DNA from 4 places in the Pseudoalteromonas sp. BSi20495 genome. Region 2 is predicted to be linked to each of the others. Evidence: predicted binding sites of a transcription regulator. Region 2 holds the regulator's gene; each other region holds the start of a gene.
The links. The regulator sigma-54, encoded in region 2, starts transcription at its own class of promoters, with help from an activator protein. The targets are predictions, from matches to a motif close to GTTGGCACGNNNNTNGNNT.

Region 1 (7,444 bases), on a different contig from region 2:
TTTGCAGCTGACGATGCAGTGCCATACCATCCATTTCATCCATGCGTAAGTCGGTTATTACGGCATCAAACACTTGGCTTTTAAGTATTTGTAGTGCGGTTAAGCCGCTTTCACAGGTTGTCACTTCGTATCCTTTTGATTCAATACGAATAGCGAGCAGTTTTAATAAGCTAGCGTCGTCGTCAACGAGTAATACTTTTGCACTTTGCACTTTAGTTGCTGCCATCGTTACTGCTCCTTCGTTTCTTCTCGTAGTAAAAGTTGCTGCTCAATCGTAGCTAACGATGAGAGGGTTTCTTGCATTTTATTATTAAGTGCTTGCTGCTCTTTTTTAGCATTTATTTGCATAGTTACTTGCTGCTTTTGAAGCCATAAATATTGCTTTATGTCATCAGGCCAAAAGTAAGCAAGATCGAGTTTTAGCAACTTAGTCATTACCGTATTTGGATCATCATTTATGTTTAAGCACATAAATTTAAAAAAGCGTTTAAGCTCGTTTTCACCTGTAAAAACATCTTTGTTAGGTACCAATTTAAATCCGCCACACTGATTAGCGTGCCATGCAATAACTTGCTCTGCAGGAGGATAGCTTGGTTCAATTTTTGGTCTAGGTTTTGGACTAGGGTTACTGTTTTTGTCGTTCGTTTTTTTTGTATCGACCACAGGTGCAGGTGTAATTGACACACGCTCTTTTTGCCCATTATTAATTTCACAACCTGATATAACCATGCTACTAAGCACACATAAAATAGCGATTAAACGCAAGCGCATGTTAATTAACTCCTAGACTTTTTGTTATGGGAATTTTAATTGAAAACCGGCAACCATGTGGCTCGTTATGCTCAACAGTAAGTGTACCTCTTAGCTGTTCAACAGACTCTTTTACAATAGTTAAGCCCAGCCCACTGCCTTGCAGCGTAACATTTTTACTGTGTTTACCTTGATAAAATGCGCTGAAAATTTGAGTTTTTTCTTGCTCTTTAATACCGCACCCTTTATCAAGTACAACGATACAAAGCTGGTTTTGCTCAAGCGCTAAATTAATAGTAACGCTTTGCTTATTATCTGAAAATTTTAAGCCATTTGAAATAAGCTGAATTAAAATCATCTCAATAAGCTCACTAGGTAAAGCAAGCGGTTTGTTAGGTAAAGTGTTTTGCCACTGCAGAGCTTGCTCACGCGCACTTAAGCGATGCTCAAAATGGCTATTAATTTTATTAATAAGAAGACTAAACTCAACTTCACTTAAGCTGTCTTTACTGGTGCGAATCGCATTATAACTCAGCAGGCTGTCAATCATTGTGCGAAGGCGCACCATAGATTGGCTAATAAGCTCAAGCACTGCTTTTTGCTCAGCGGTAATTGGGCCTACTATTTCATCAGTTAATAAGTCAGTGCCTTCAACCATTGAAGCAAGGGGCGTTTTTAGCTCATGGGTAACATGGCGTAAAAAAGTATCTTTTTGCTGCTCAAGCATATGAAGTTGCTCTTGCACCCATTGGAGCTTTTCTCCTAGCTCAACAAGCTCAGCTGAACCTTTCACAGATATTTTTTGCTGCCAATGCCCCTGCCCTAGCTTATCAATAACCGTAGTTAACCCTTTTAGTCGCCCACTTATACGCCATAAAAAACCACCACCAACAATTAAAGTAAGCGGAATAAGTGCCACCAGCCAGTTTATAAATGACGCTTGCAGGCTTGTAAGCTCATTTTGGTTATTGGTAATTTGCGCTTCGTTTTTATCACGTAACCATAAAGTAAGCTCAGCAACTAAATCGCTCACTGGCACAAATAGCTCAGCTTGTTGTTGTTTTTGCTCAACGAGTTTTACATGCGCGGTTTGTAAGGTGGTATATAAGCGTTGCCATTGGTGAATATACTCTTTATTCGTGTTTACAAATTTGAGTTCATCAATGCTTTGTAGGGATGATTGCCATTTATCGACAATGAGCTTATCAAGCGATTCACTTTTTAATACCCAGTTTTGCCTAGTGGCGCGCTCAAGGCTGTTGAGCTCTTGTTTTAGAGTATTAAACGATTTGGTAACTTGATAGTTGTTACTCACGATACTTTGAGTAACCGCTAATTGCTTGTTAAGCGCATTTAAAAATACAATCACCACTATAGAAAGCGGGAGTAACGAAAGCAGCATACTCATTGCAAATTGCCCAATTAAATTAGGCCGCCAGTTAAGCATTGCTTGGTATTTTTTAGCTATGGTTGCTGGCATTTCGTTTAGTCCTTTTAAGTTAAGCGTTCTATTATTAAGTGCTTACCTTATACACTAGCTGAACCAGCAATTATATTTAATACGATTAACAGCCAGCGCTACAAAAACAATGTGTCGCCAAATAGAGACAGCGTAACTCGTTGATTTTAATAAACTCCCTTTCACTCCCACCAAATAATGTTGCAAAAGGCGCACAAAAATTACAATAAACCCAGTAAAAACTTCTCATTGGCTTAAAGCAAAAATAATAACCAATTGAAAAATAACAATAATTATTATTGGCACCATTTTTGTAACAGGAGTTATAGCTTTAATCAATAAGGAAATAATTATGAACAAACGCATTTTAGTAATTTCATCATTACTGACTTTAGGCTTTTTCGGCGCTAATGCACACGCAATGGACGTTCACGCGACTTTTAACGAACTTGATAAAGACAGTAACGGCACATTAAGTGAAGCCGAAGCAGGTGAAGATGCTGTGTTACACGAGAATTTTTCTCAAATTGATACTAATCAAGATGGGCAATTGTCGCTAGATGAATTCAAAAAATTTATTCAATAAACTCATTTAATAAGGAACGTGATTATGAAACAACTTATCGCCGCTTTTTCATTAATGTTTTTAGCAATTAGTGCCACCGTAATTGCATCGCCAACAAATGTGCGTTTTGCCCACTTAGATAAAGATATGAATGGACAAATATCAATTATCGAAGCCAAGCAAGACAAAGAAGTAATGAAGCAATTTACCGATTTAGACGAAAACGATGATGAAGTAATTTCTAAGACAGAGTTTAAAAGCTTTAAGCCTTAACAAGTTAAGTTTTGCTTAAGCTTTTATCTAGTAGAGTGAACTAAAGCATTTGCCATAATCCCTGAGGGAGTGTGTAAAAGGATTTAATGTTGGGATTTAAATTATGGCAAGTGCTTTCCCCGCTTCTACTAAATTGTTTATAACCTAAATAACCTGAACTCTGGTTAATAAATCTATCTCAAGCAGCTATTCCCAGCGCTGACTGCGTTGAATTTACTTGTAATAGGCCAGATGTGTTAGCTAACCTCTCAACCAGATTACAGGTTAAATAATCTTTTGGAAGAAATACCATGAGGATACTTTCCTTTGTTACAAGCATCTTAATACTATCAAGCTTTGACGCCCTAGCACTTGATGTTAAGCAACGCTTTTCCCATCTCGATACTAACAAAAATGGTTATTTAACCCATGATGAACTTGAACCTCAACCACAATTATTGAGCACATTTTTGATATGGGATAAAGATCAAGATAACCAAATTTCATTAATCGAATTTAAAAATTATCTAACCAATAACCTCTACTGAGTATTTCCTATGAAAAAAATACGCTATATGGCACTTTTTGCATTCAGCACTTTTTGCACTCTAAGTTTTGCCGCAAGCAATAATATTGTTGAACAATTTAATAAATTTGATAGAAACCAAGATGGCTTTTTAACACGTGGCGAAGCATCAATAGACCCTGCTCTTTGGTCTCGATTTTCAAGCTATGATCAAGATAAAGATGGTAAGCTAACATTAAATGAATACGGTTTATACGCGAGTAAATAATTGTTAACTCTTAAGCTAGGTAGGTATCACTAACTAGCTTTAGTTTACTTCGTCCCCCAACCATCTCATCATATTGGTATTATAAAAATGATTTTGTTAGTGTTGATTCACTAACAATAAAAAATAATGCCTTATGCTACTCAAAAAACTAATCAAACCACTCATACTAGCCAGCCTTTGCGCAAGTTCTAGCTACACTCTTGCACAAACAAAAGTAATTTATAACGCCAATGGTTACACCCCTTTATACAAAGGCGAAGTACAGCAGTTTTCTACCCTTGTCATTAAAGATGGCAAGGTAGTAAAAGTAGGTGGCGATACACTAAAAAATAGCTACCCAGACGCCAAGCTCATTGATGTACAAGGTAGCACCTTATTACCAGGCTTAATTGATGCTCATGGCCATGTTATTGGCCTGGGAGATAACTTATCGCAGCTTGATGTACGTGGTGCAAAATCGGTTGATGAAGTCACAAATAAACTAAAAATATTTGCCAATAACAAACAAGGTTGGATTATAGGGCGAGGTTGGAACCAAGAGCTTTGGGCTGATACCCGCTTCCCAACAGCTAAAGATTTAGACAAAGTAGTTAATGATCGTCCAGTTGTGCTTTCACGTGTAGATAGCCACGCTATTTGGGCAAATTCAAAAGCGCTCGAACTTGCAGGTATTACCGCCCAAACAAAAGCACCTGAAGGCGGTGAAATAATTAAAGACGAATTTGGCAATCCTACCGGCATATTTGTAGATAAAGCAGAATCGCTAATTACCCAGCATATGCCAGAAGCTTCCAAGCAAGATATAAGCGATTCGCTTGATGCAGCAGGAAAGCATTTATTAAGTTTAGGTATTACCTCTACCCATGATGCTGGCATTGATAAAGCAACGTGGGAAGTTTACAAAGAACGCAGTGAGCTAGGAAATTTACCTGTGCGTATTGTGGCCATGTTAAGTGGCGCTAGCCCCGACTTAAACACAATGCTTAAAGCAGGGCGATACCAAGACGCAAACAGTTTCATGTCAATCCGCAGTGTTAAAGTATACGCCGATGGTGCACTTGGATCTCGTGGCGCAGCTCTTATTGAAGATTATGCAGACCGTACAGGCCATCATGGATTAATGCTAGAGACACAAGAAAAACTCGAAGCACTCTTTACGCAAAGCTTTAAGCGCGGTTTTAGCGCTCACACCCATGCTATTGGCGATAAAGCAAATAAAGTGGTACTTGATGCTTATGAGAAGGTGTTTAAAAAAACGGGAGGGATATTGCTTCGTAACCGTATAGAACATGCGCAAATTGTAACGCTTGAAGACATTCCTCGCTTTAAAAAGTTAAAGATAATCCCATCAATGCAACCAGTGCATGCTACATCAGATATGCATATGGCAGAGCAACGCTTAACTGAAAAACAACTAAGCGGTGCCTACGCTTGGCAATCTTTTTTACAGCAAGGATCTATTATTGCGGCTGGGTCGGACTACCCTGTAGAACTCGCTAATCCATTCTATGGGTTATATTCAGCCATTACACGCATGGACCACAATCAATTACCTAAAAATGGTTGGCGTGCAAGTGAAGTATTAAGTAGAGAAGATGCATTACGTGCATTTACTTTAGGCGGTGCGTATGCCGCACATCAAGAGTTTAAAATTGGTAGCTTAGAACAAGGTAAATGGGCTGACTTTATTTTAGTAGACAAAGATTACTTTAAAATACCTGTTGATGAGATTTATGAAACGAATGTGTTGCAAACATGGATAGCAGGAATAAAGCTGTACGAAAAAGAAAAAAATATTATCGATAAATAAAACCTATAAAGGGTTAACGCAAGTTAACCCTTTATAGTTACAGCGTAGTATTTTAGCTTTTAGGCGCTTCAACTTTTGGCTGACGATATATTTTTATAATGTGATATAAATTTACGAGCGACAATAAGCCGTTGGTAAAAATCACAGGTACTGCACCAATGGCAACACCATATGCAGTAAATACAATACAACCAAACATGTTGTACCAGCGTAGTTTTACTACATCAGTCATTGTTAACGATGCAACCAATAAAGCTGACGCAATATAACCTAAATATTCCCAACTCAATTGTTCTCTCCCAGCCTTTAGGTTAGCATTACACTACTGCTAGCTTATGACATTTATAAGTATTGCAAAGTAACAACAAAATAAAAAAGCTAACTTACTTAAAAAACCTGAAAAAGTTTGCCGGAAAATACCAGCAACTTCTTAAATCATTACACGGGAAATGAAGGTAAAATAATACTCTTAGCAAAGCTAATAGTATTAGTAGCAAGTTAGCGTAAATTCTTAGTGTCTTAATGCTATCGTCATTAAGATGTAATAAATAGGACAAATGTCCGAAGAGCACATTGATGTTTCAATACCATTTTTCTAGTTACCTTGTTGATCAGCTTTTAACCTTTGCCGGTAGTAGCTATCAACAATCAAAAAAAGAAGTTCTGATCCATCAAGATCAGCCTTTAAGCAAGCTTGTGCTTGTACGCAGTGGCACTGTGTCGTTTAGTTACGATGTAGGAAATGGACGACGCCTGCTGTTAGGACAATTGGATTGTAACAACACCCTTATTGGTGAAATAGAAGCGCTAAATAATAATCCGTGTATTTATACGGTCACGTGTTTTAGTGATGTAACCTATAACCTTATTGAATTAAGGCATTGGCGCGCGCTGCTGCTTGAAAAACCAGAACTGAGTTTATACACAGCGCAGACTATAGCGGCTAAATTTCAAGAAAATCAAAAAATCAATCTAGATAAGCTATTACTACCGCTAAGCTACAACATAGCTAAAGATTGTTTACTAAGAGCCGAAAACAACAACCCTACACTGCTTAGAGCTTACCCTACGGTAAATGCAGAAGCCGAACGTTTTGCAACAACTGAGAGAGCTTACAGACGGGTTGTTACAGAACTTGTAGAAAAAGGCTTAGTGCTTAGAAGTAACGATGGTTTGCAAGCGGTTGATATACCCAAACTAAGTGAATACGTAGACAGCTTTGCTCAGCTTTAAGGTTTTTGATTAATTGGCTTGGCTGGTTAAATAATTAGTAAAACGTTATCCATAAAAAAACTATTTAAGACCTTACAACATTCAGTTAAAAATTTGATATGAGTCGCGATTATCAGATTTTTAATCTGACAATGTTAGAATGTGCGTGCTTGTACAGCAAATAATCCCCCAATTCGCTTAATTAAGAGATCTATTTTGAGATAAGAAAATACTGTCGATAACTGGCCTATTGCAAGTAAATTCAACGCAGTTAGCGCTAAAAATTGCTGCTCGAGATGGATTTATTATCCAGAGTTCAGGTTATTTAAATATTTCAAAAAAATTGCTCCACTGTATACCTTAAACAGCATTGCAATTAAATCGTGTTTTAATAGTCAACATTAATACCAATCCGTATAAACCTTTAAATAATCTAAACGCACTGGTATTACTTACTTTAGCTAAACATGTCTTTCACATCGTCAAGCATATCGTTGTATTCATCACTCGAGAACAGATCCATGGAAGGGATAACCCCTTTTTCTATATACACTTGTAAAGCAGCTGACTTATCAGAAACCTGGAGTGTTCCCTCTAAAATA
Region 2 (7,444 bases):
TCATCGTTGCAGCTTTACCCTAAGTATTTTTTACTTTAGTTATTTGCAAAAATTTCTAATTTATACCAGCAACCAGGTAGCAGTTCCTAAAAAGGCGAATATACCAACAATATCTGTGACAGTGGTTAGCACCACACTCCCTGCAAGTGCGGGGTCTATATTCATTCTTTTAAGTATTATTGGAATACTTGCGCCAGCCACACCAGCCACGACTAAGTTCATGAACATAGCGAAGGCAAGTACACCACCAAGCATAAAGTCCCATTGCCATAGGGCAATAACACCTGCAATTAATAATGACCACAAAATACCGTTTAACGCACCAATGGCAAGTTCTTTCATCATTAAAAAGCGTTGGTTTGTTTGGTTTATATGGCCTACTGCAATACCGCGTATAACAAGCGTTAACGATTGACTTCCTGCAACGCCACCCATAGAAGGGACAATACCGTTTAGTACCGCCAAAATAGGTAAAACATCTAGTGTTCCTTCAAAAAAGCTAGCAACAAAGGCCGCTGCAAGTGCGGTTAGTAAATTGACACCTAACCAAACTGAGCGCTTTTTAGAGCTTTTGAGTACTGGCGCAAAGGTATCTTCTTCATCATCTAGACCGGCTAAGCCTAGTAAACTATGCTCTGCATCTTCTCGAATTACGTCAACAATATCATCGATAGTGACACGACCAAGTAATTGATCGTTATCATCCACAACAGGTGCTGATATCCAATTATGGCGCTCAAATAGTTGCGCGACTTCACTTTCATCCATTGAAATTGGGATTGATTCACAATCTTCATCCATTAAATCGCGAACAATTTTTTCAGGTGGGTTCGTTAATAACGTACTCAGTGATAGAGCGCCTATAAAACAGTTGTGTTTATCAACAACATATAGATCATCTGTACCTTCTGGTAGCTCCCCACGTAGCCTAATATATCTAAGTACAACATCGAGCGTTACATCAGGGCGAATGGTTACCGTATCGGTGTTCATTAGCGCGCCAGCTGAACGCTCTTGATATGAAAGTGCTTGTGTTGCACGTTCACGGTCTTGAATATCCATAGCGCTGACAACGTCTTTATAAACGGTGTCTGGTAAACTACGGAGTACTTCACCTAAGTCATCGTGGCCCATGTCTTCAGTTGCGGCTGCAATGTGCTCAGGTTCCATTTGGGCAATAATGCCTAAACGAACATCTTCGGAAAGCTCTTCAAGAACATCACCTTGTACATCAGGGTCAACCAATTGCCAAAGTAGTCGGCGAATTTTATGCGGCGATGACTCTAATAATAATGCGGTATCACAAGGAGCTGTTTTTGCTAACATCCGCCTAACTTGAACAAATTGACCACTGTTAAGCGACTTTGTCACTTGTTTTAATTGTTGTAGTGGATAGTCTTGTTCAAAAGCTTCAGGCATTGGCGTCCTTATTGATTTTTATATAACTATGGATAGGGAGGTTTATTAATGGGGTAATTAACCACATTTAGTTTATCTTAGTTTCGGTTTTTAGCTAAGTGCTATTCTTCTTCATTAAAGCGTTGTGCTATCAATTGACCAACGGCATTTAAAGCTTGTTCGGCATCAGGGCCCTCACACACTACTTTTACCTCTTTTCCTTGACTGCTTTCCAGTAGCATTAAAGCCAATACACTGTCCCCAGGCGCTTCTTTATCATCTTGATATATCATGATTGAGGCATCAAATTTAATAGCAAGTTGCGCTAATACTGTAGCGGCTCTTGCATGAAGTCCTAATTTATTTTTTATTAAAAAAGTGTCTTCTAAACGCATAAGTTACTCTACCTAAGCTGAACAGATGATTATTTTGAATGAGTTATTTTTCTTGTTCTCTATGGCGGATTTTTACATTTGGATGTGTCATCGAAAAACTTTCACCAATCGTTTGTGCTAAATATACTGAGCGATGTTGCCCACCAGTACAACCTATAGCAATAGTTAAGTAGCTACGGTTATTTCGCTCTAAATGTGGCAACCATGTTTGTACAAAAGTTTGAATTTGCCAAGTGAACTTTTGGACAATGCTGTGGCTGGCTAAGTAATCCTTTACGGGTTGGTCTAAGCCATTTAAAGGTTTTAATTCTGGCTCCCAATGTGGGTTCGGTAAAAAGCGTGCATCAAAGACATAATCAGCTTCCTTAGGAATGCCGTGTTTAAAGCCAAATGACTCAAAAGTAACAATGAGTTGTTTATCTTTTTTACCCAGAATTTTTTCACGAATTGATTCAGCAAGTTGATGAACACTTAAATCACTCGTGTCGATCATATAGTCAGCGCGAGTAGTGAGAACATCGAGTAGTTCTTTTTCTTTTTTTATAGCTAAATCAAGAGGTAATGAGTCAACTGATAACGGGTGTAGACGGCGAGTCTCAGAAAAACGTTTAATTAATGTTTGATCCTCACTGTCTAGATAAAACAGAGTCGGTTTAGCAAAGCCAGGTAAGTATTCAAGGATATCGTTAAATTCATCTTGCTCTTTTGGTAAATTACGGACATCAATACTAACTGCAATTTTGTCGTAGTTATCAGATACACTTCTCACTAAAGAAGGTAGCAGATTAATTGGAATATTATCTACGCAATAATAACCTAAATCTTCAACTACGCGTAAAGCAACCGATTTTCCAGAACCGGAACGGCCACTTATGATAATTAATTCCATTTATCACCCATTATGTTAATTACGATTGTTCTACAATAACTTGATACAGTTCAGTATCTGATTTTGCGCTGCGTAACTGTTTACAAAAATCTTTATTATTTAGTTTATCAGCTATCGTTGCGAGCGTCTTTAAGTGCTGCTGGTTATCGCCATCAGGTACGATGAGAGCAACAAATATATCAACAGGGCGATTATCTATTGCATCAAAATTAATAGGTGTTTCGCTTACTAATACGAGTGCTAAGGGCTCTTCTGCGCCGCTCATTCGCCCATGAGGGATTGCAATGCCTCTTCCTATACCAGTGCTTCCCAGTTTTTCTCTATTCATTAAGGCGCTGAGAATATCTTGTTGAGAAAGATATGGGAGCTTGTCATGAGCAAGTTGACTGATGAACTCTAAAATTCTTTTTTTACTATTAAAAAGGACCGCAGCTCTGCTGCAGTCCTGGCATATAAGTGAACTTAATTTCATAATATTAGTGTCGAGCAAGCTTCTCTTTGTGTTTAATAACTTGGCGATCGAGCTTGTCAATCAGCGAGTCAATGGCGGCGTACATATCTTGATGTTCAGTAGAGGCAAATAACTCAGCTCCACTTACATGAATCGTTGCCTCAGCTTTTTGGTTTAATTTTTCTATATCAAGAATGACATGAACATTATTAATATGATCTGAGTGTCTTTCTAGCTTCGCAAATTTGGTATTTACATAATCTCTTAATGAATCAGTTACTTCTACGTGACGACCAGTTAAGTTTAGTTGCATAAGCATTACCCTCTTTGTTTAGCGTCTTAAATCAAACTTTTTCGCTGATTTGACGGTGGAATAGCTAGAGATTCGCGATACTTTGCGATTGTACGTCTCGCTACTTTTATTCCTTGCTCAGCTAATATATCTGCAATTTTACTATCACTCAATGGTTTTGCTGAGTTTTCTGCTGCGATTAATTTTTTAATGAGAGCGCGTATTGCTGTTGATGAGCATTCGCCTCCATTTTCAGTACTTACATGGCTTGAGAAAAAATATTTAAGCTCAAAAATACCGCGAGGTGTATGCATATATTTTTGAGTTGTTACGCGTGAAATAGTTGATTCGTGCATTTCGACCATTTCTGCTACATCATTTAAAACCATTGGTTTCATGGCTTCTGGGCCATGCTCAAAAAAACCTTGTTGTTGCTTAACAATACAATTAGTTACTTTTAATAGTGTATCGTTTCTACTTTCTAAACTTTTAATAAACCATTTAGCTTCTTGTAGATGCGAGCGAATAAACTGGCTATCACCACTTGATTTAACGGTGCGTGACATTGCTGCATATTGGCTGTTGACTCTGATTTTAGGCATGCTATCTGGGTTTAGTTCAACAACCCAGCGACCTTTTATTTTTTTCACCGATACATCAGGAATTACATACTCAGATTCTTCTCTAACTATAGTATCCGCCGGTTTTGGGCTAAGAGTATGTATTAAAGTCATTATTTCTTTAAGCTCTTCTTCTTTGAGCTTTGTTTTTTTCATTAATGTACGATAGTCGCGAGCAGCTAATAGATCAATGTGCTCGGTTAAAATCATTTTTGTTTCATTAATATAGGGTGTTTCTTTATCGTATTGGTTCAGCTGAATACATAAGCATTCTTGTAAACTACGTGCTGCAATACCAACAGGGTCAAACAATTGAATTCGTTTTAAAACAGCTTCTATTTCGTCAAGTTCAACTTCGTTGTCTTCTTCGTTCTCTTGATTAAAACTTTCTAAAATTTCTTCGCAGCTTAGCGTTAAAATACCCGAATCATCGACGGCTTCAACAATCGCAATCGCAATCGCTTCATCGGTAGGACTAAAGGGAGTCAGTTGTAGTTGCCACATTAGGTATTCGTGGAGCGTTTCAGTCGAGGAGCCTTGGTATATAGATTCATCTTCAGGCATTGGTCCTGATGATGACGCTGGGGCTGCGCTCATATATTCATCCCAACTAACATCCATAGCCATTTCATCACTTAGCGTATCTTTAGCAAGTGCTTCACCACTGTCTTGCTCATATTCGCTCGGAACATCATCAGCATTTGCGCTAACAGTGACATCGTCGTTATCTGCTTTTTGCTCGTTTTTACCAGCAGAATCTTCGGCGTAATCTTGTTCTTCAACCTCTAATAGGGGGTTGCTGTCGAGTGCTTCTTGTATTTCTTGCTGGAGATCCAATGTACTGAGTTGCAACAGGCGAATTGCTTGTTGCAGCTGTGGAGTCATTGTAAGTTGCTGGCCCATGCGCAGCTGTAATGATTGCCTCATGTATCTCTAACAATCCTTTTATGTTGTTATAATTAATACTAGCAGATGCTTAAAGACATGGCGTAAATGTTACAGCCTAAATTGCTCGCCTAAATAAACATCACGTACTGTTTTATCGTTTAATACGTGTTCTGGAGTGCCTGATGCAATTAACTCACCATGAGAAACTATGTAGGCTTTTTCGCAAACATCAAGAGTTTCTCTTACATTATGGTCGGTAATTAACACACCAATACCACGATTTTTAAGATGTTCTATTATTTTCTTTATATCTAACACTGAAATAGGGTCAACACCAGCAAAAGGCTCATCAAGCAATATAAATTTAGGATCAGCGGCTAGTGCTCGCGCTATTTCAACTCGGCGACGCTCGCCTCCTGATAATGCCATACCTTGGCTATCACGAATGTGCTGAATACTAAATTCATCTAATAAATTGTTAAGTGTGTCTTCTCTTGCTTGCTTATTTAGCTCTTTACGTGTTTCTAAAATAGCCATTAAATTTTGATAAACAGTAAGCTTTCTAAAAATTGATGATTCTTGGGGTAAGTAACCAATGCCTAATCTAGCACGACTATGCATAGGTAAAAGAGTAATATCGTTATCGTCGATAGAAATCTTGCCTTTATCACTAGGTACAAGGCCTACAATCATATAAAACGTTGTGGTTTTACCTGCACCATTAGGGCCAAGTAACCCGACTATGCTGCCAGCCTTTACTTCCAAACCTACATTTTTTACAACTTCACGGCCTTTATAACTTTTAGCTAATAGTTCTGCTTTTAATGTACTCATGGCTGACCTTTATCGTTTTTTTCTTTTTTAGTCTCAATAGGTACTAAAATAGTATGCACACGATCGGTTGAGTTTTCGTCTTTTTCAGCGCTAATTAATTGCTGTTGCATATCGTAAGTAATACTCTTGGCATTTATTTTTTGACCCGCTTGCGATACTTGTGCATCGCCAATAAGGGTTAAAAATCGTTTAGCTACATCATAACGAACTTCGTTTGCGCTGGCGCTCATTATAGTGCCATCAGTTTGTTTTTCTTCGAAATATGCAGGGCTACCAGTTGCAATTAGTAGCTGTTTATTATCGCCTAATTCATCACGTTTATGTACTTCTAAACGGTCGGCTGTAATACGACGGTTGCCGTGAATAATCTCAACATTTTTTTCAAAAATTCCGACGTTTTCTTTTAATTGGCCTTCTTGTTTGTCGGCACTTATTGATATTTGATTCGCTGCAGGTTGAATCGCTTGTTCAGCAGCGCTAAGGTTGAAAGCTAGTATAAGTGTCGGAATAATAAGTATTTTTGAAATTTTATTGGTCATAATATATAGTTCGCGTATGGTTAATAAGTTTTATCACTTCAGTTTTTAAATCGGCTTCAAGGCCTTTACCGGTGATCTTTAAATTGGGTCCCGTAACAATAACGGGTTGCTCTGAACGCATCGTGAGTAGTTTTATATCTACTTGAATATTATCCGCATTAATCTTGTCTATCATTGCATTATCAGTAAGATTATTGGCAACCACGTTACCTTCTAAAATTAATTGTTTTCCTTCATATAACGTTGCTTCGTCTGCATTTATTCGCCATGTTTGTTTTTCGTTATATAAGGTGAAAATGGGCTTTTCAAAAAAGGTAAAGCCTAGCTGTTGATATAACTCCATTTTAGCAGCTGTAACTTTATGATTAATTTTACCATTTTCATCATAGGCCGTTTGTTTTAGCTCAATAGCAATATAATCAGGCTTAGCGATAACTTCAGCTTCAACCTGAGCTGTCATATTTGTTTGTGTAAAATAAGGGTACCAAAGCCAAACCATACAGCTGATGAATAAAACGCTTAAAATTATGCGCGCTGTATTCATGAACTAGTACCTTTGCTAGTAAGTGGTTTGTCGTTCTCTAGCATAAGTAAGTCGGTTAGTTCTCTCACTGCGCCAAAACCACCCAGCATCTGTGTCGTGTAATGTGATAAACGCTTGATTAGTGGGTGAGCATCGTTAACTGCAACGGCAAACCCGACTAATTCCATTACCGGCATATCGGGGCCATCATCACCAATGTAGGCAATTTGATCATCACTTAGGTGAAGCTTGTTTTTTAGCTCTTCGTAAGCAATAAGCTTGTTTTCTTGACCTTGATAAATATGTTGTACTGTTAAACTGGTCATACGTTGTTGCACTATCTGCGAATGGCGACCAGTAATAACAGCCACTTCAAAGCCACTGTTTATAAGCGCTTTAATGCCAAAACCATCTTTTGTATTAAATGCTTTGAGCTCTTCACCTTGATTGCCAAGATAAATTCGGCCATCAGAAAATACACCATCAATATCGCATATAAGTAATTTTACTTTTTTAGCACGTGCTTTTGCATCAGCACTCAGCGGTTGATAGAGTTCTTCAAATTGCATTTATAATACTCCTGCTTTTAATAAGTCTTGCATATTTAGTGCGCCA
Region 3 (7,444 bases), on a different contig from region 2:
CGCACAGCACGCTAATCCGCTTACTATGCTACCAGGTAATGTTGCTATAAATGAAGCTATAGAGCAAAGGCTGCGTAATAAGTTAAAATTTTCATTAGCTTATATAGACCTAAATCACTTTAAACAATTTAATGACTTATATGGTTATGCCAGCGGTGATAGTGTAATTAAATTATTAGCTGATGTAACAGTGCAAGCTTGCACAAACAGTGCTAACTTTGTAGGACATATTGGCGGTGATGACTTTATGGTTGTGTTTGACCAAAGTGATGCAGTTACAATTTGCAATACAATTATTGAACGGTTTGAATTGCAGTCACAGCTATTTTTTACTCCTGAGCATATTAAAAGCAAGGGATACTGGGCTACAAATCGCGAAGGTGAAAAGCAATTTGTCCCTTTACTGACCTTATCGATTGGTTTGGTTGAACCTGATTTACAACAGTGTAAAAATAGTCATCAAGTAGCTGCATTAGCGACTGATGCTAAAAAAGAGGCCAAACGATACCGTCATAGCTATCTTTTTATCTGTAAGCGAAGAAGGCCTACACCAGCGGTGGTGCGTTTAGCAAATAGTAAAAAGGTAGTTTAACAAAGTAGGTGATTATTATGTTGCCATTTAAGTATCTGGTTAGCGTTGTAAGCTTGTTTGTGTGTAGTGCTATAGCAAGCGAAGTCAATATTATTAATGTCCCTCAAGATCAACACTCGCATTTTACGCGTGACGACTACCTCAATGAATTACTCTCAAAAGCACTTATAAGAGCCGATTACTCAGCTGAAATAAATTTAGTGCCAGTTCACCCTCATCAACAACGAAATCTTATGGCACTTGATGGGAACGCCCTTGATTTATATTGGAGTATGAGTAGCCCTGAGCGAGAGTCGTTGGCGATTGCAATTAAAATCCCTTTATTTAAAGGGTATATTGGTAAAAGAGCACTGCTTACGAATACAAAAAATGTAGATAAATTTAAAGGTATTACCTCTGTTGAGCAATTATCAATGCTTATTGCAGTGCAAGGTCATGATTGGCCTGACATGCGGATATTAGTTAACAATGGACTAAGTGTTAGGCCACTTTCTAATTTAAACTCGATGTTTGCATTAACAAGTCAGGGGCGGATTGATTATTTTCCGCGCTCATTCATCGAAGTTAATTCAGAGCTTATGGATTTAAAAGATAAGAATTTAGTAATAGTGCCAGATTTATACATTAGCTATCCAACTGGGCTTTATTATTTTGTCTCAAAAAATAAACCCGAACTGGCTCAAGCGATTGAAAAAGGGCTTAAAATCATGCAAAAAAATGGTGAATTTGATGCGCTATTTTATGAGTATTTCGCGACAGAGCTTAATTCATTACCTTACACAAAAGGTAAAACAATAGAGCTTAAGCTTGATAACCCTTATTTTTAGACACAAAAAAAGGAGCCTGAGCTCCTTTTTAGTATACTGTTGTACCAATCTACTTAGGTAGGGAAATTTAATTCGTTAAATTGTTCAAATACTTATGCAGATTAGTATTAGTAGCATTAAATTAGCGAAGTAACGACTCAGTTAATACTGGGCGAATTTCACGAATAATCGCTTGAGTCAATTTTGGTGAACCACAGATGATATTACCGCTGTGGCTATAGTTATTACCACCAGCAAAATCTACAACCATACCGCCGGCTTCTTTAACCATTAGTTCGCCCGCTGCAGAATTCCACGGTTTTAAACCAATTTCAAAAAATCCATCAACACGACCCGCTGCAACGTATGCCATATCTAGTGCAGAACAACCTGCGCGACGAATATCAGCAGTGTGTACAAACAATGCTTTAAACGCTTCAGTGTATGCATCCATGTGGTTTTTATTTTTGAAAGGGAAACCAGTAGCAAGTACAGTGCCCGCAAGAACGGTAGTTTTGCTTACACGAAGACGTTTGCTGTTAAGTTGAGTGCCTTGACCACGAGAAGCAGTGAAAAGCTCACCACGAATTGGATCATAAATAACAGCTTGGTCTAAACGACCTTTAACTTTAAGTGCGATAGAAACCGCGTAATGAGGGATGCCTTTGATGAAATTAGTTGTTCCATCGATAGGATCTACAATCCATTGGTAATCATCATCCTTGCCTTTATGCTCACCTAACTCTTCACCAACAATCGAGTGAGTTGGGTAAGATTGTAAAATAGTGTCACGAATTACGGCTTCAGCTTCTTTATCAATGTTAGTTACTAAGTCGTTAGCGCCTTTTTGTTGCACTTCAACTTTTGATAAATCTTCACTTGCGCGAAGTAAAATTTTGCCTGCGTTACGCGCAGCGCGAACCGCAATGTTTAACATTGGATGCATGGAGTTACCTTTGGGTTGTAAAAGAACGTTTATATATTTCAGCCGGCGTATTTTAGCGATTTCTGCCATAAAGTAAACAATAAACCCTAAATACTTTTGTGTGTTTTTTATACTTTATTGTTCTGCATATATATTTGCGGCTGTATAAAATTTAAATAAATCTAAAAAACCACTTTACCTAAAGTTAACTTGAGGTTTTATTGTGTTTGCATACTCAATCAAGAAGGACACATTATGTATTTAGAACATGTCAATTTAGTGGTTAATAATATTGAGGATATGATTAAATTTTATCAAGCGGTATTCCCTCATTGGTCAATCCGAAGTGAAGGTAGGGGCACTTGGCATGGTAAACCAAGGCGCTGGGTGCATTTTGGTGATGACACACAATATATTGCAATGAGCGATCATGGTGAAGGTGAAAACCGAGATTTAGCAGGCCATCAATTAGGTTTAGCGCACTTTGCTTACGTTACTCAAAATTTAGATGCAGTAGTAAAGCGTTTGCAACAAGTTGGTTTTAAAATAGATAAACAAGGCGGTGACAACCCATTTAGAAAAAATGTTTATTTTATCGATCCGGCTGGATTTGAAGTAGAGTTTGTAGAATATTTAAGTGATATACCAAGCGAGCGAAATAACGATTTATAATAAAACGTCAGGCAGTAACTTAGGCTTATTTATCTTTCGAAGTTGAATTTTAAGCCGTGTGTTTGGTTTTTAGTAGAACACACCTATGTGGTGTGCTTATTCCCTATAAATAGGTAATAACAACGTATAAATGCCAAACACAGGCTAACGAAAGGCTCTACCTAGGACTGCAGTTAGCACTGAAAATAGTTGCTTGAGATAGATTTATTATCCAGAGTTCAGGTTATTTAGGTTACAAATCTCGGGCAGCAATTAAACGCACCTAATTAAGGCAATATCTGACCTTAAAGGTCAATCGACTCTAACGCGCTGCTAGATAAATTATAATGAGCGGTTATTATTAACGCCAAGTTGTGTTTTTAGCTCGTTTGCAAAGCTCATAAACTTCTCTTTTATGGTGCGTTTTATTTTAACTTCAACCGACCCCATTACTGCTTTACCTTCAATATGAATAGTGGGTCCTTGGCGCTTGTTAAGCGATACCGACTTGTTTTCAAGGCTGCTTAAAATACAAAACATTTTAGAGACTACATTTACATGCTCTGGTACATAAATTTCATCGCTACCAAAAATACAGTTAACGTGAATCGTTACATTTTGATGGGTAAAAATGGCATCAGTAAAATCAAGCACTACAGAGCCCATAAAATTGGTTAAGTATATATTTTTTGGCACAACCCATTGACCACTGCGCTCGTTAGAACCCAAAATGCTGCGTAGCGTAAAATCATCATCGCTGTTTTGCTGTGCACTATAATGTGGAGTAAATTGCGATTGTTTTTCTGCTTTATATTGCTGATCGGTATTAAGTGTTAAGTCTTCAACTAGGATTAACAAAGCTTCATTACTATTTGCATCCATAGCCTCATCTAAGCGTCTTTCAAATGCATCCACTGAAATAACGCCATGGCTGTAATTATAAATTAATTGATCTATCACTTGTTCGCGTACTTGCTCTATTGGGCGGTCTTCAACTTTTACAGACATGGGTATTCCTTATTATATTTACTATTGGTGGTGAGTAAGCAAACGGCGTACCAAATATAATTTCAATAATTATCAGAGGCTTAATTTTTCAGTCTGTTTTTAGTTTTGTTATATTAACGATAGATTAACCAAAACTGCAATTATCTAGCTATTTTCACAATGTGAGAAAGTTTTACCGATGAGTCTGTAAATAGTTACACGGCTATAACATGAGATTAGTTGATTTAAATTTCCAACCCATTGAATTTAAATGTTAAATTTAGTTGGCCTAAAGTTCGCATTAGTTAAAGTGTCTTTAATCAAAAGGAGAAAGATTATGAAAACATTTAACAAATCTATTATCGCGGCTTTAGTTCTTGGTACTACGGCTATGAGTGCCCAAGCAAACAGCTGGGAAAACGAAAGTAAAGATGCTTGGATTGATGGTAAGGCAGAAACAGTGCTACTTATGAACACTAATCTAAACAACTTTGACATTAACACTGATGTAAAAAATGGCAAGGTAGTACTTACAGGTAAAGTTGATAGCGAAATTGAAAAAGAGTTAGCAGAAGAGCTTGTACTTAGCCTAGATGGCGTATCCGATGTTGAAAACAGCCTGACTGTTGTAAAAAACATGGATACCAAAAACACAGACAAAGACATGATGGATGATGGTGACAACGACCTAACAGACGCTAAAATCACCACCGTAATCACAACGCGCTTCCTATTTGACTCAGAAGTTGGTGGTACAGACATCGATGTTGATACCGATAACGGTATTGTAACTCTAAACGGTTCTGTAGAATCTGAAGCTGAAAAACAGCTAGCGGTTAAAATTGCCAAAAATGCTGAAGATGTGCGCGACGTGGTAGATAAATTATCTATCGTTGCTGAATAATGCACTATACTCAAAGCCCAGTGAATCTGGGCTTTTTGTTTTTTAATTTTAAAGGAGTTAAGTTATGGATATCATTCGTATAATATTGTCAGTTTTATTACCGCCACTAGGTGTATTTTTGCAAGTAGGCTTAGGTATGCATTTTTGGTTAAATATTTTATTAACACTGCTAGGTTATTTCCCAGGGTTAATACACGCCATTTATATTATTGCTAAAAAGTAACGTTGTGTTATTTGTATTATTAGTTGTGTAAGTCAATTTTAAATATAGCTTAAATAGGCACTTTTAATTGGCTTGCATGAATCCCTTCTCTTAAATTCCTCATTTTTACACATTACTCCCTCATAAAAGATTACTATTTAAGCAGTTAGCTTACTGATTGTTAAAATAAAGGTTTTTAGTAGTGACAAGCCCCCAAAAAGTTTTTATACTGCAACCCGCTTTAGTCGCTCTGTGACTGAACGCTTCAAAAATTAACTGCCTAGCAGTTATATAAAAGTTGGCCCCTTAGCTCAGTTGGTTAGAGCACACGACTCATAATCGTTAGGTCCCCAGTTCGAGTCTGGGAGGGGCCACCACTTTTACACGCTTTCCAAGTAAACACCCACTAACAAAAATTACCCTGTGCTACCTCTGTGCTACTTTTAGTATAGCGGAAAACATCTCTATATGCTTGATATGATCAATCCCTTACCTTTTACTGAGCTTCACTTCTAAGCAGGAAAGCTTGTTGCTATATGATTGGACATTGTTTTGCTTGATAGTGGTCAACATTCAGGTAAATCATTTTTCCATCAAGTAAATGCTATAATATTCATCGTTCTAAGCAATAGGAAGCGAATGATGGATACTAACGAATACTACTTTCTAAAGAGCTTTTTAAAACCTAAAAGCTTATCGAAAGTGTTGAGTATGAGAGATTGGACTAGTTACTTAGGCCGTGATGCAAAGCTCGCTTTAAATAAATTTGAAAAAGAGGGGGTTTTACAGTCAGCTAATACCCAGGAAGTTGTCACAGCGACTTATTCTGCTCCAAAGTTAAAAAATATTTCTCAAAACCTTAACCTGCCAACTTCTGGTACAAAACCTGTTTTAGTTCGTAGGATTTTGGAGGCAGCACCAAATTCTTTTAATGGTAATTCATTAGAACATGATTTTTTGGTTTGTTCCTGTGAGGGAGCGAAACAAATTGAAGCTAAAGGAAAAATCATTAAAAATGAAATGTTTGCTGCAATTGAGCTATCAGTAAATGAAGCTCTAAATAGAAACTTTGAAGATGCTTTTGAGCCAGTTAGGAAATATCAACTGAGTTTACCATTTCAATCAGGCTTAGGAGTTGACTGGTCTAATTTTGGTGGTTCAAGAGAGGTTTTTATAATTAATAATATTCTTGATGATTGGCCACTCATTCTTTCTGAGATACAGCCTGATTTAAAGCCTCTAGTGCGTCAAGGAGCAATTAGTATGTTTCTTTGGGGGTTAAAGCTGGATGATGAATTAAGAAAGAAATTAGCTAGCAATGGAACTCACTTGGACCCTGATGGCGTATGTCGCATGATGTTATTCTTTGCACAAAACAAGTTTCGTATATTTGATGCTAAATTAAAGTCTCAAGAACTTGATATGCCGTATATTATGAAAACTTTACGGTTCGAAGGGGATTTTTGCTCTGCATGCGAAAAACACAGAGTTGGTGATTATAGTCTAAGCGAAGTACCGGAAATTCCGTTAGCTGATTGTCGGTGCAAAGGTGGTTGCACCATAGCACTATCGGAGGCTCTTGATATTAACAAAGTCACTGCAATGAGAAAGACCTCGAAGATGAGTTAATGGGTAGTAGCTCATATTTAATCCTACAATGCTAGTTGACGGGTTTCTACGGTATCAAAGCAGACTGCTTTGAGGAGAAGCGGTTATTGAGACTGGTAAAACTTTTATTTGCTTATATATTTATGAAGGTGAGCAACACGTGCACATTAGCTTTTTTTGAAGGTTTAGTGATAGAAATACCTCAGATCATTGTTGTTAAAATCACTTAAAGTAGGTAAATGAGCGTTAGGTCGAATCGATAAATGTATTATTAAATTGTAATGAGCTAACCTAATTACGAGATTGTAGGAGATAAAAATGGATTTTGATAAGCTAGCATATCCAGAAAAATTTACTTTTGCAGGTAAGGAACACAAAGGGTATCGCAATATGTCCAAAGGTGAAGTTATAGTGCCCTATACAGATGAACCGAATATAGGTATTGGTGACGTAATTACTCAAAAATCAGGGACGCGTGAAATTCACCTTAAGGTTCTAGATACTTCCTTTCTAGAAAAAGGTTCTCTTGGAGTAGGTACCTTACATCCTCATATACTAACTCTCAAGGTCGAAAACACAACCTCACAACCTCATGTCACAAAACATGGTGATTCCACTTTCAATATAGGCTCAATAAGTGGCGATAATGTTCAGGTTGGTAACAGTAATACATTATCTACCAATGTAACTATTCATGAGCTGACGGAAAAAATCGCTAAAAGTGATGACCCTGAGGCGAAATCAAAACTAAAGGAATTTTTGCAAAATA
Region 4 (7,444 bases), on a different contig from region 2:
CCCTTGTATTGTTATGCTGAGCATAGTAATTACTTAAATGTTGACCATATAGGGGCATGATCTGAGGGTTTTTCAATACCGCGCAGTTCGTAATCAATACCAGTATCTATACAGCGTGCTGCAAGCTCATTAGTTGCAAGTACTACATCTATTCGAAGTCCTCGGTTATCTACAAACCCCTTAGAGCGATAGTCAAACCATGAGTATTGATCGTCTGTTTCTGGGTTTTGTTCTCTAAAGGTGTCTTTAAAGCCCCAATTAAGTAATGTTGCAAGCCATTCACGCTCTACCGGTTGGAAAGAACATTTACCCGTTTTTAACCAACGTTTAGCATTTACTTCACCAATACCAATATCTAAATCGGTAGGTGATATGTTGATATCGCCCATAACAATTATATCTTGATCGGGTGTATGGTTTGTTTCAAGGTGAGTCATCAAGTCAATATAGAACTGGCGTTTATAAGGAAATTTAGTTTCGTGATTGATATTATCGCCTTGCGGGAAATAACCATTCATTACGGTTAAATCACGACCGTTTTCTTGCTCTACAGTAACGCTTATCATGCGTTTTTGCGATTCCTCTGTATCGGTAGCAAATCCTTTTAAGACCGATTTAGGCTCTTTCTTGCATAACATAGCCACACCATAATGTGCCTTTTGACCATGGTAATAAACGTGGTATCCCATTTTTTGCACATCCTCTAGTGGGAACGCCTCATCATGAACCTTAATCTCTTGCAGTCCAATTACGTCTGGTTGATGTTTATCGATAATTGCTTGTAATTGATGAAGACGAGCACGCAGACCATTGATATTGAAAGAAATCACTTTCATTGAATTTACCTTAAAATTGGTTCTATTTAATGCACCAAATTGTATCAGTATTTACGCGTACATAACATGACTGAAATGGAGAAAATCGCTGCATAATTGTTGACCAAATGGTGCTTAAAGTTTAAACATTGTTAATGCTATATTAATTTGTTAAATAAATAAAAAATTCAATTGATATCTAAAAAGTAGGTTATATAATGCGCGAAATCACTCAATAAGCTCGTTCAAATAGGATCTCACATGAAAACACAACTAATTTTAGCTGCAGCACTTTTAGCATCAACTACGGTCTCGGCACAAAGTAATTCGTATTTTAGTAAAGATAATAAAATAGAATCTAAATTGTGTGTATTAAGTGCCAATGAAGGCTTTTCTGCCGCTCGTAAAGAAGCAGCCCAGCATGGTGTGTTTTTATCACGCTTTTCACAAAGTATTTTGTGTAATGGCGAAGATATTCGTGATATTGCTAAAAAAGGAACAACTACTGAAGTGATTAAAACTAAAGTTGAAGTGTTTGCTAAAGACACTCAACAAGAAACACAACTGTGTATGACTGCTTTGAAACAAGGTTTAGCGCCAGTTCGTCAAAAAATCGGTAATTTAAACTCTCTAAAGTGTAATGGTCAAAAAGTAACTGATTTTGTAAAACGTTATCAAAATGCGGCTATTTAATAACACAAAAATTTGAAAAGCATGCCCAGTATATTTATATATACTGGGCTTTTTTTTTGCAAAAATTACAAAGCACTTTGCAAAGTTTTCAGATATAACTTATTGAAATTGTTTGTTAAATGCTCTTTTTATTTGTAACTATTTGATTTTAATTAGTTAATTAACATTGGCATCCGAATTGTATTAGCTAAAGTGACATTTATTTAATTACAAGGACACGTCTTATGAAAAAGTTAACATTAGCAACAACAATTTTAGCATCTTTGAGCCTCGCGGCTTGTTCTTCAAATCAAGGCCTTGAGAAAATAGACAGTGATTTTGCAAGCCTGGACAACGACAGCGATGGCTACACTTCAAAAGTCGAAGCGGATGATGATAGCATCTGGGAGCATTTTTCGAATATTGATACCAATATGGATAATGAAATTAGCCGTAAAGAATTTAACGCCTACATGCAGCTTAATGCAGGTAAAGTGGCGACTGATAGTGACGTAAGTGAATCAGCGTTTAAAGCTGAAATAGCTAAGTTCGATAAAATTGAGAGTAGTTTTTCAAGTTTAGATAATGATAGCAACGGTTATATTTCGATTGCTGAAGGCAACGATGATGATATTTCAAATCATTTTGGTTATATGGATGAAAACCAAGATAAGCGCATCAGTAAAAGCGAGTTTAAGGGTTACATTAAAAAATACGGTAATGCAGTAGCTGAAGATGACGCACTAGAAGCAATTAAACGCAGCTAATATTTGTTGTTTTAAAGAGTAAATTATAAGCCAGTGATAATCACTGGCTTTTTTGTGTTTAAAATCTAGTTATTTAGTAGATATATTTTCCTAGTTTGGTGTTGTTCTGTCATAATAGATGGCTGTGTATTTTTATTTGTTAAGAGTGTGTATGGCGGGTCGGCGAATTAGTGATGAACAACTAGTTGAGATCATTGAAGCAGCTATTTTTGTTGCAGATAAGCCTGTTAGTAAGCGCCACCTTAAAGACGTAGTATTAATAGATTTAGCTATTTCTATGGCGCGAATAAACGACGCAATAGACACTATACAAGAACATTTTCAAACTCGTGGTATTCGTCTAGTCGAAGTTGGCAGTGGTTATCGCTTTCAGGCATGTAGTAGTTTAAGCCCTTGGTTAAATAATTTGTGGCAAGAACGTGCGCCTAAGTATTCACGTGCTTTACTGGAAACATTATCGCTTATTGCATACAGGCAGCCCATTACACGTGGCGAAATTGAGCAAGTAAGGGGAGTTACTACGGGTTCGAATATTATAAAAACCTTACTCGAAAGAGAGTGGGTTAAAGTGGTAGGGCATAAAGAGGTTCCGGGTAAACCGGCTTTATATGCAACTACAAAACAATTTTTAGATTATTTTTCGTTAACAGGTTTAGATAATTTACCAGCACTGCCAACAGAGCAGCAAAGTAAAATTAACCAGTTATTAAGTGATCCTTCTGTGAGAGAACCATCCGAATGAGTATACAAGGTGAAAAGTTACAAAAAGTCCTAGCCCGTGCAGGCGTAGGCTCGCGCCGTGAAATGGAAAAATACATTGATGCAAACCGCGTTAGTGTAAACGGTAAAGTGGCAAAGTTAGGCGACCGTGTTGAGGAAACAGACTTAATTCGTGTTGACGGACACACTGTGAAAATTGAAGAAAAAGCAGATAGAATTTGTCGTGTAATTATGTATAACAAACCAGAAGGTGAGCTAAGTACACGTAAAGATCCAGAAGGGCGTCGTACTGTATTTGACCGACTTCCTCGTATTGATGGCGATCGTTGGATTGCAGTAGGCCGCTTAGACGTTAATACATCAGGTTTGATGCTGTTTACTAATGATGGTGAGCTAGCAAACCGTTTAATGCACCCAAGTTATGAAGTAGAACGTGAATACTCTGCACGTGTATTTGGTGAAGTAACCAACGAAACGGTTAAAAACCTACTACGTGGTGTTGAGCTTGAAGATGGCCCAGCCAAATTCACGACTGTAACCCCAATGGGTGGCGAAGGTGTTAACCGATGGTTTAACGTAACGTTAAATGAAGGGCGTAACCGCGAAGTCCGCCGTTTATGGCAATCTCAAGATGCGGAAGTATCTCGTCTTATTCGTATTCGTTACGGTAAATTGGAGCTAGATAAGCGCGTACCGCAAGGTGGTTGGATGGAGTATGATCTAGAAACGGTAAACTATTTACGTAAAACCGTTAAATTAGGTCGGGAGACGCAGACTAAGCTTTCTGTTATGCCAGAAAAGCGCAAAGATAAACGCGCTAAAATCAACCAAATCCGTAAAGCAGTTAAAAAACACAATCAACGTGTTAAGCCGACTAAACGTAAATAGTCAATTAGTTATTTATTTAACACAAAAAAGCCGCTAATTGCGGCTTTTTTAATGTGCTTTTAAATAACACAGGACTTAGGCTGGGTTATTTTTTTACCTGAGCATCTAACGATTCGCCATTCACTTCACTAGAATCGTCACTCATTAGATATAAATAGGTAGGCATTAAATCCTCTGGTGTAGCAAGCGCGTCTCTATCTTCACCTGGATATGCAGCCGCTCGCATTGAAGTGCGCGTAGCACCTGGGTTAATACAGTTTACACGAATGTTTGTTTTACCTACTTCACATGCCCATGTTTGCATCATGCCTTCTACTGCAAATTTCGAAATGGCATAAGGTCCCCAAAATTCACGGCCTTTGCGACCAACACCTGATGATGTGAATACGATTGATGCATTATCAGATTTACGAAGAACCGGAAACAAGGCTTTAGTGATCATCGCTTGTGCAGTCACGTTTACTTTCATTATGTTTTCGAACGTAGATGAGCAAAAATGCTCAAGTGGGCCAAGCGAGCCTAAAATACCGGCATTATTAAGAAGCCCATCTAGGCGGCCAAACTGATATTCAATCGTTGCAGCAAGGTCGCGGTAGTTTTGCTTCGTTGCGCCTTTTAAATCCATAGGCACAATTGCAGGTTTAGGATAACCTGCATTAACAATTTCATCGTAAACACATTCAAGTTTATTAGTTGTTTTACCTAATAAAATAACCGTAGCACCATACTTTGCATATGTAATGGCTGCTACTCTACCAATGCCATCGCCGGCGCCTGTTATTAAAATAACTTTATCTTTGAGTGCGTTTTCAGCTGCTTGATAAGTGTGCATAAAAGTACCAAATTGTATGATTTTTTTAATTTTAACATAGCAAAACGTGAAGTAATCGAATTTATTGCAAAATTAGGTGGCGAAAATAGAAACTTTACGTTAAGTTTAACTGGTCTAATGTCTCATTAATAACCTGATTACATTGTTTTAACTTAATACACTGATTAAACACACTATAAAAATAAAATATGTGCGGAGCCAACAATATGAAAAAAATGCTACTTTCACTCTCGGTTACAGCTGCTTTAGCAGGTTGTGGCGGTGGAGAAACGTTAAAAGATGTTAAAAACGACACAGCCCCAGTTATTCCAACGGCAACAGTAAGTTTTGACCCTGCTAATGGAGTTATATCTGTTCCAAACGATTTGTTAATGAGTGGTACCCAAGACGGTACATTAAACATTCCTGGTGAATTAGATGATGATAACGTGTCTATTCCACGCACAGCTTATGCCAACCCACAATTGGCTCTAGGCGCACTTGACGGTTGGTCTTCGCAGGTTCCTTATAAAATTGATTTAACATTCCCACCGAGTGTGAGTTTAGATGAAGCGTCTGCTGGGGCTCCTGGTACGGTTAGAATTTTTGAAGTAATAATGGGGGCAAGCTTAACGGATGAAGAATGTTCGGTAGTAGCTGCAGGTACTGCTTGTAAATTAGTGGGCGAACTTACCTTTGGTGTTGACTTTGTTACTCAAGCTTCAGGTAATGCTGTTGCAATTGTTCCTCTAAAACCATTTAAAGCTGGTAGTTCATACATTAATGTATTAACAACAGGGCTTAAAGACTCATTGGGTCGCTCTATTGAGCCATCTTCAACTTATGGGTTAGTTAAACAAGAAGCGCCATTAATTACAGCAGCCCAACTTGGTTTGCAGGGCGCAGTTAATAGCTACGAAAATGTAGTTGTTAGTTCTGGAAATATTACGAAAGACGACATTATTTTCTCAGGTGCGATGACTATTCAATCAGCAGGACCTGTGCTGGGGACTATCAAGCAGTTGTTAGCAGTGAGCTTGCAACAGCCAAGTATGGCAACACCTGCTGTGCAAGTACCAGAACAACCAATGGTAAATGTACAACAAGTATTTGCTTCACAAGGTGTTGAAGTATCGCCTGCTTTTTCTGGTGTTCAATATCAAAAGGGTAGCATTATGCTTCCTATGTACCTAGGGACTCCAACAGGCACTGAGATAAGTGATTTAAACGATACATATTGGCAAGGTATGTGTGATAACGCGGTAGCAATACTTGGTTATAAAGCTGTTGCCGGTGATGCTTTTCCTGCAGAACCTATTAGTGAGAATGACGGGTTATGTTTTGCATTGAGTAGTGGACAGCTTCGAGATTTAGGTTTAGACAGCACGCGTCATTTAACTAAATATAATACCATTCCAAAAGTACAAAGCATGGCGAATGTGCCAGTACAACTAACAAAACCTATTTTACCAATTATTAACGGTGTTCGTGCGCAACTACAATTACCGGCTATTGAAATGCCAGAAAATGGCTGGCCTGTTGTAATTATGCAACATGGTATTACTACGCAAAAAGAAAGTATGCTAGCGTTAACTGCCCAACTTTCTATTCAAGGTTTTGCAACTGTAGCAATTGACCACCCAAGACATGGTGAACGCGGTATCGATGTTGATGGTGATGGCAGTGATGACTTTAATGCAACAACAGGTTCGGTACTTAGTTATATGGACTTGAGTTCATTACTTGTTGCGCGAGATAGCCTACGTCAATCAGCGGCTGATTTATTAGGCTTACGCTTGGGTTTAAACTTCATTAACGATACGACTATCAATAGCAAAGATGTTACCTACATCGGGCATTCGTTAGGGTCTATTGTAGCCCCGGCATTTATTGCTCAAGCTAATAGCCCAATGGCACCTACTGTTGACCCACTGTTTAATGTAAATACAGTAGCACTTGCAAGTGGCGGCGGTGGCATAGCAAGCTTCTTACTTGAATCTGCTGCGTTTGGTCCATTTATTCAAGGTTCAGTACTTTCACAAGCTGGTACAACCGAAGCTGATGAACTTAATGTCTACCTACAAGGCGCTGCGCTTTCTAACTGTGGCTCATTAGTACCAGACATGGAAGCTTACTTGACATGTGGTTACAATGAATATGTTGCATCACTTACTACAGCGGGTGAAACGACTAAACTTACTAACATTCAAGGTGTATTTACACAGTTTGCATTTGCGGCACAAACAGCACTTGATAGTGGTGATCCAACTAACTACGCTGCCACGGTGAAAGCATTAGGTACTCCTGTTTATACTAATGTTGTTGTGGGTGATGGTGTTGATAACAAGCCTGACCAAGTGATACCACCAATGGCAGCTAACAATCCTATTTCTGGCACAATTCCATTAGCTAACTTGATGGGGCTTGAAACAGTAAGCTCTTCGCAAGCCTTGAGTGAAGCACCGGCAAGCTATTTAGTTAAATTCACTAAAGGGCATCATGGTTCTATATTAACACCAGCTCAAGATGCAGCACAGGCTTCAACTGTTGAAGGCAGTGCTGCCGCTAATGCAGAAATGCAGTTGCAAGTAGCTGTTTATTTAGCTTCTCGTGGACGGATGTTATTAGTTTCCAACCCTGAGGTTGTGACTGATTAATAACCAGTAAAATAATTAACCTTTAAAAGCCACTGAAAGTGGCTTTTTTTTGTTTTAAAGCATGCTAAATTAGCTGAAATTTATAAACGGAGAAACCAGTTGGAATTTTTATAC

Region 1: a site for sigma-54 is predicted at 2,508-2,526, ahead of P20495_RS06390 (EF-hand domain-containing protein). Genes of this name have one in related genera too.
Region 3: a site for sigma-54 is predicted at 4,019-4,037, ahead of P20495_RS02075 (LiaF domain-containing protein). Genes of this name have one in related genera too.
Region 4: a site for sigma-54 is predicted at 1,674-1,692, ahead of P20495_RS17245 (EF-hand domain-containing protein). Genes of this name have one in related genera too.

Annotation. Positions count from the first base shown of each region.
Region 1 is NZ_BADY01000111.1:66,132-73,575, forward strand. Features, by position in the region: gene P20495_RS06405 (sigma 54-interacting transcriptional regulator) at 1-226, opposite strand, end outside; gene P20495_RS06400 (hypothetical protein) at 229-771, opposite strand; gene P20495_RS06395 (sensor histidine kinase KdpD) at 773-2,230, opposite strand; gene P20495_RS06390 (EF-hand domain-containing protein) at 2,562-2,795, shown strand; gene P20495_RS06385 (hypothetical protein) at 2,820-3,047, shown strand; gene P20495_RS20805 (calcium dependent protein) at 3,338-3,574, shown strand; gene P20495_RS06380 (calcium-binding protein) at 3,584-3,820, shown strand; gene P20495_RS06375 (amidohydrolase) at 3,954-5,630, shown strand; gene P20495_RS06370 (YgjV family protein) at 5,683-5,919, opposite strand; gene P20495_RS06365 (Crp/Fnr family transcriptional regulator) at 6,207-6,863, shown strand; gene P20495_RS06360 (HDOD domain-containing protein) at 7,300-7,444, opposite strand, start outside.
Region 2 is NZ_BADY01000061.1:31,738-39,181, forward strand. Features, by position in the region: gene P20495_RS11585 (protein disulfide oxidoreductase) at 1-4, opposite strand, end outside; gene mgtE (magnesium transporter) at 61-1,419, opposite strand; gene P20495_RS11575 (HPr family phosphocarrier protein) at 1,521-1,793, opposite strand; gene rapZ (RNase adapter RapZ) at 1,837-2,682, opposite strand; gene ptsN (PTS IIA-like nitrogen regulatory protein PtsN) at 2,702-3,154, opposite strand; gene hpf (ribosome hibernation promoting factor) at 3,159-3,446, opposite strand; gene P20495_RS11560 (RNA polymerase factor sigma-54) at 3,473-4,972, opposite strand; gene lptB (LPS export ABC transporter ATP-binding protein) at 5,042-5,767, opposite strand; gene lptA (lipopolysaccharide transport periplasmic protein LptA) at 5,764-6,306, opposite strand; gene lptC (LPS export ABC transporter periplasmic protein LptC) at 6,296-6,850, opposite strand; gene kdsC (3-deoxy-manno-octulosonate-8-phosphatase KdsC) at 6,847-7,398, opposite strand; gene P20495_RS11535 (KpsF/GutQ family sugar-phosphate isomerase) at 7,399-7,444, opposite strand, start outside.
Region 3 is NZ_BADY01000159.1:90,090-97,533, forward strand. Features, by position in the region: gene P20495_RS02095 (bifunctional diguanylate cyclase/phosphodiesterase) at 1-592, shown strand, start outside; gene P20495_RS02090 (ABC transporter substrate-binding protein) at 610-1,419, shown strand; gene suhB (inositol-1-monophosphatase) at 1,541-2,344, opposite strand; gene P20495_RS02080 (VOC family protein) at 2,579-2,995, shown strand; gene P20495_RS02075 (LiaF domain-containing protein) at 3,317-3,982, opposite strand; gene P20495_RS02070 (BON domain-containing protein) at 4,299-4,865, shown strand; gene P20495_RS21750 (YqaE/Pmp3 family membrane protein) at 4,930-5,088, shown strand; tRNA gene P20495_RS02060 (tRNA-Ile) at 5,368-5,444, shown strand; gene P20495_RS02055 (SAP domain-containing protein) at 5,707-6,696, shown strand; gene P20495_RS02050 (hypothetical protein) at 6,994-7,444, shown strand, end outside.
Region 4 is NZ_BADY01000017.1:86,029-93,472, reverse strand. Features, by position in the region: gene P20495_RS17230 (energy-coupling factor ABC transporter permease) at 1-24, opposite strand, end outside; gene xthA (exodeoxyribonuclease III) at 30-836, opposite strand; gene P20495_RS17240 (hypothetical protein) at 1,077-1,508, shown strand; gene P20495_RS17245 (EF-hand domain-containing protein) at 1,733-2,254, shown strand; gene scpB (SMC-Scp complex subunit ScpB) at 2,406-2,996, shown strand; gene rluB (23S rRNA pseudouridine(2605) synthase RluB) at 2,993-3,862, shown strand; gene P20495_RS17260 (YciK family oxidoreductase) at 3,948-4,694, opposite strand; gene P20495_RS17265 (VolA/Pla-1 family phospholipase) at 4,901-7,330, shown strand; gene sohB (protease SohB) at 7,430-7,444, shown strand, end outside.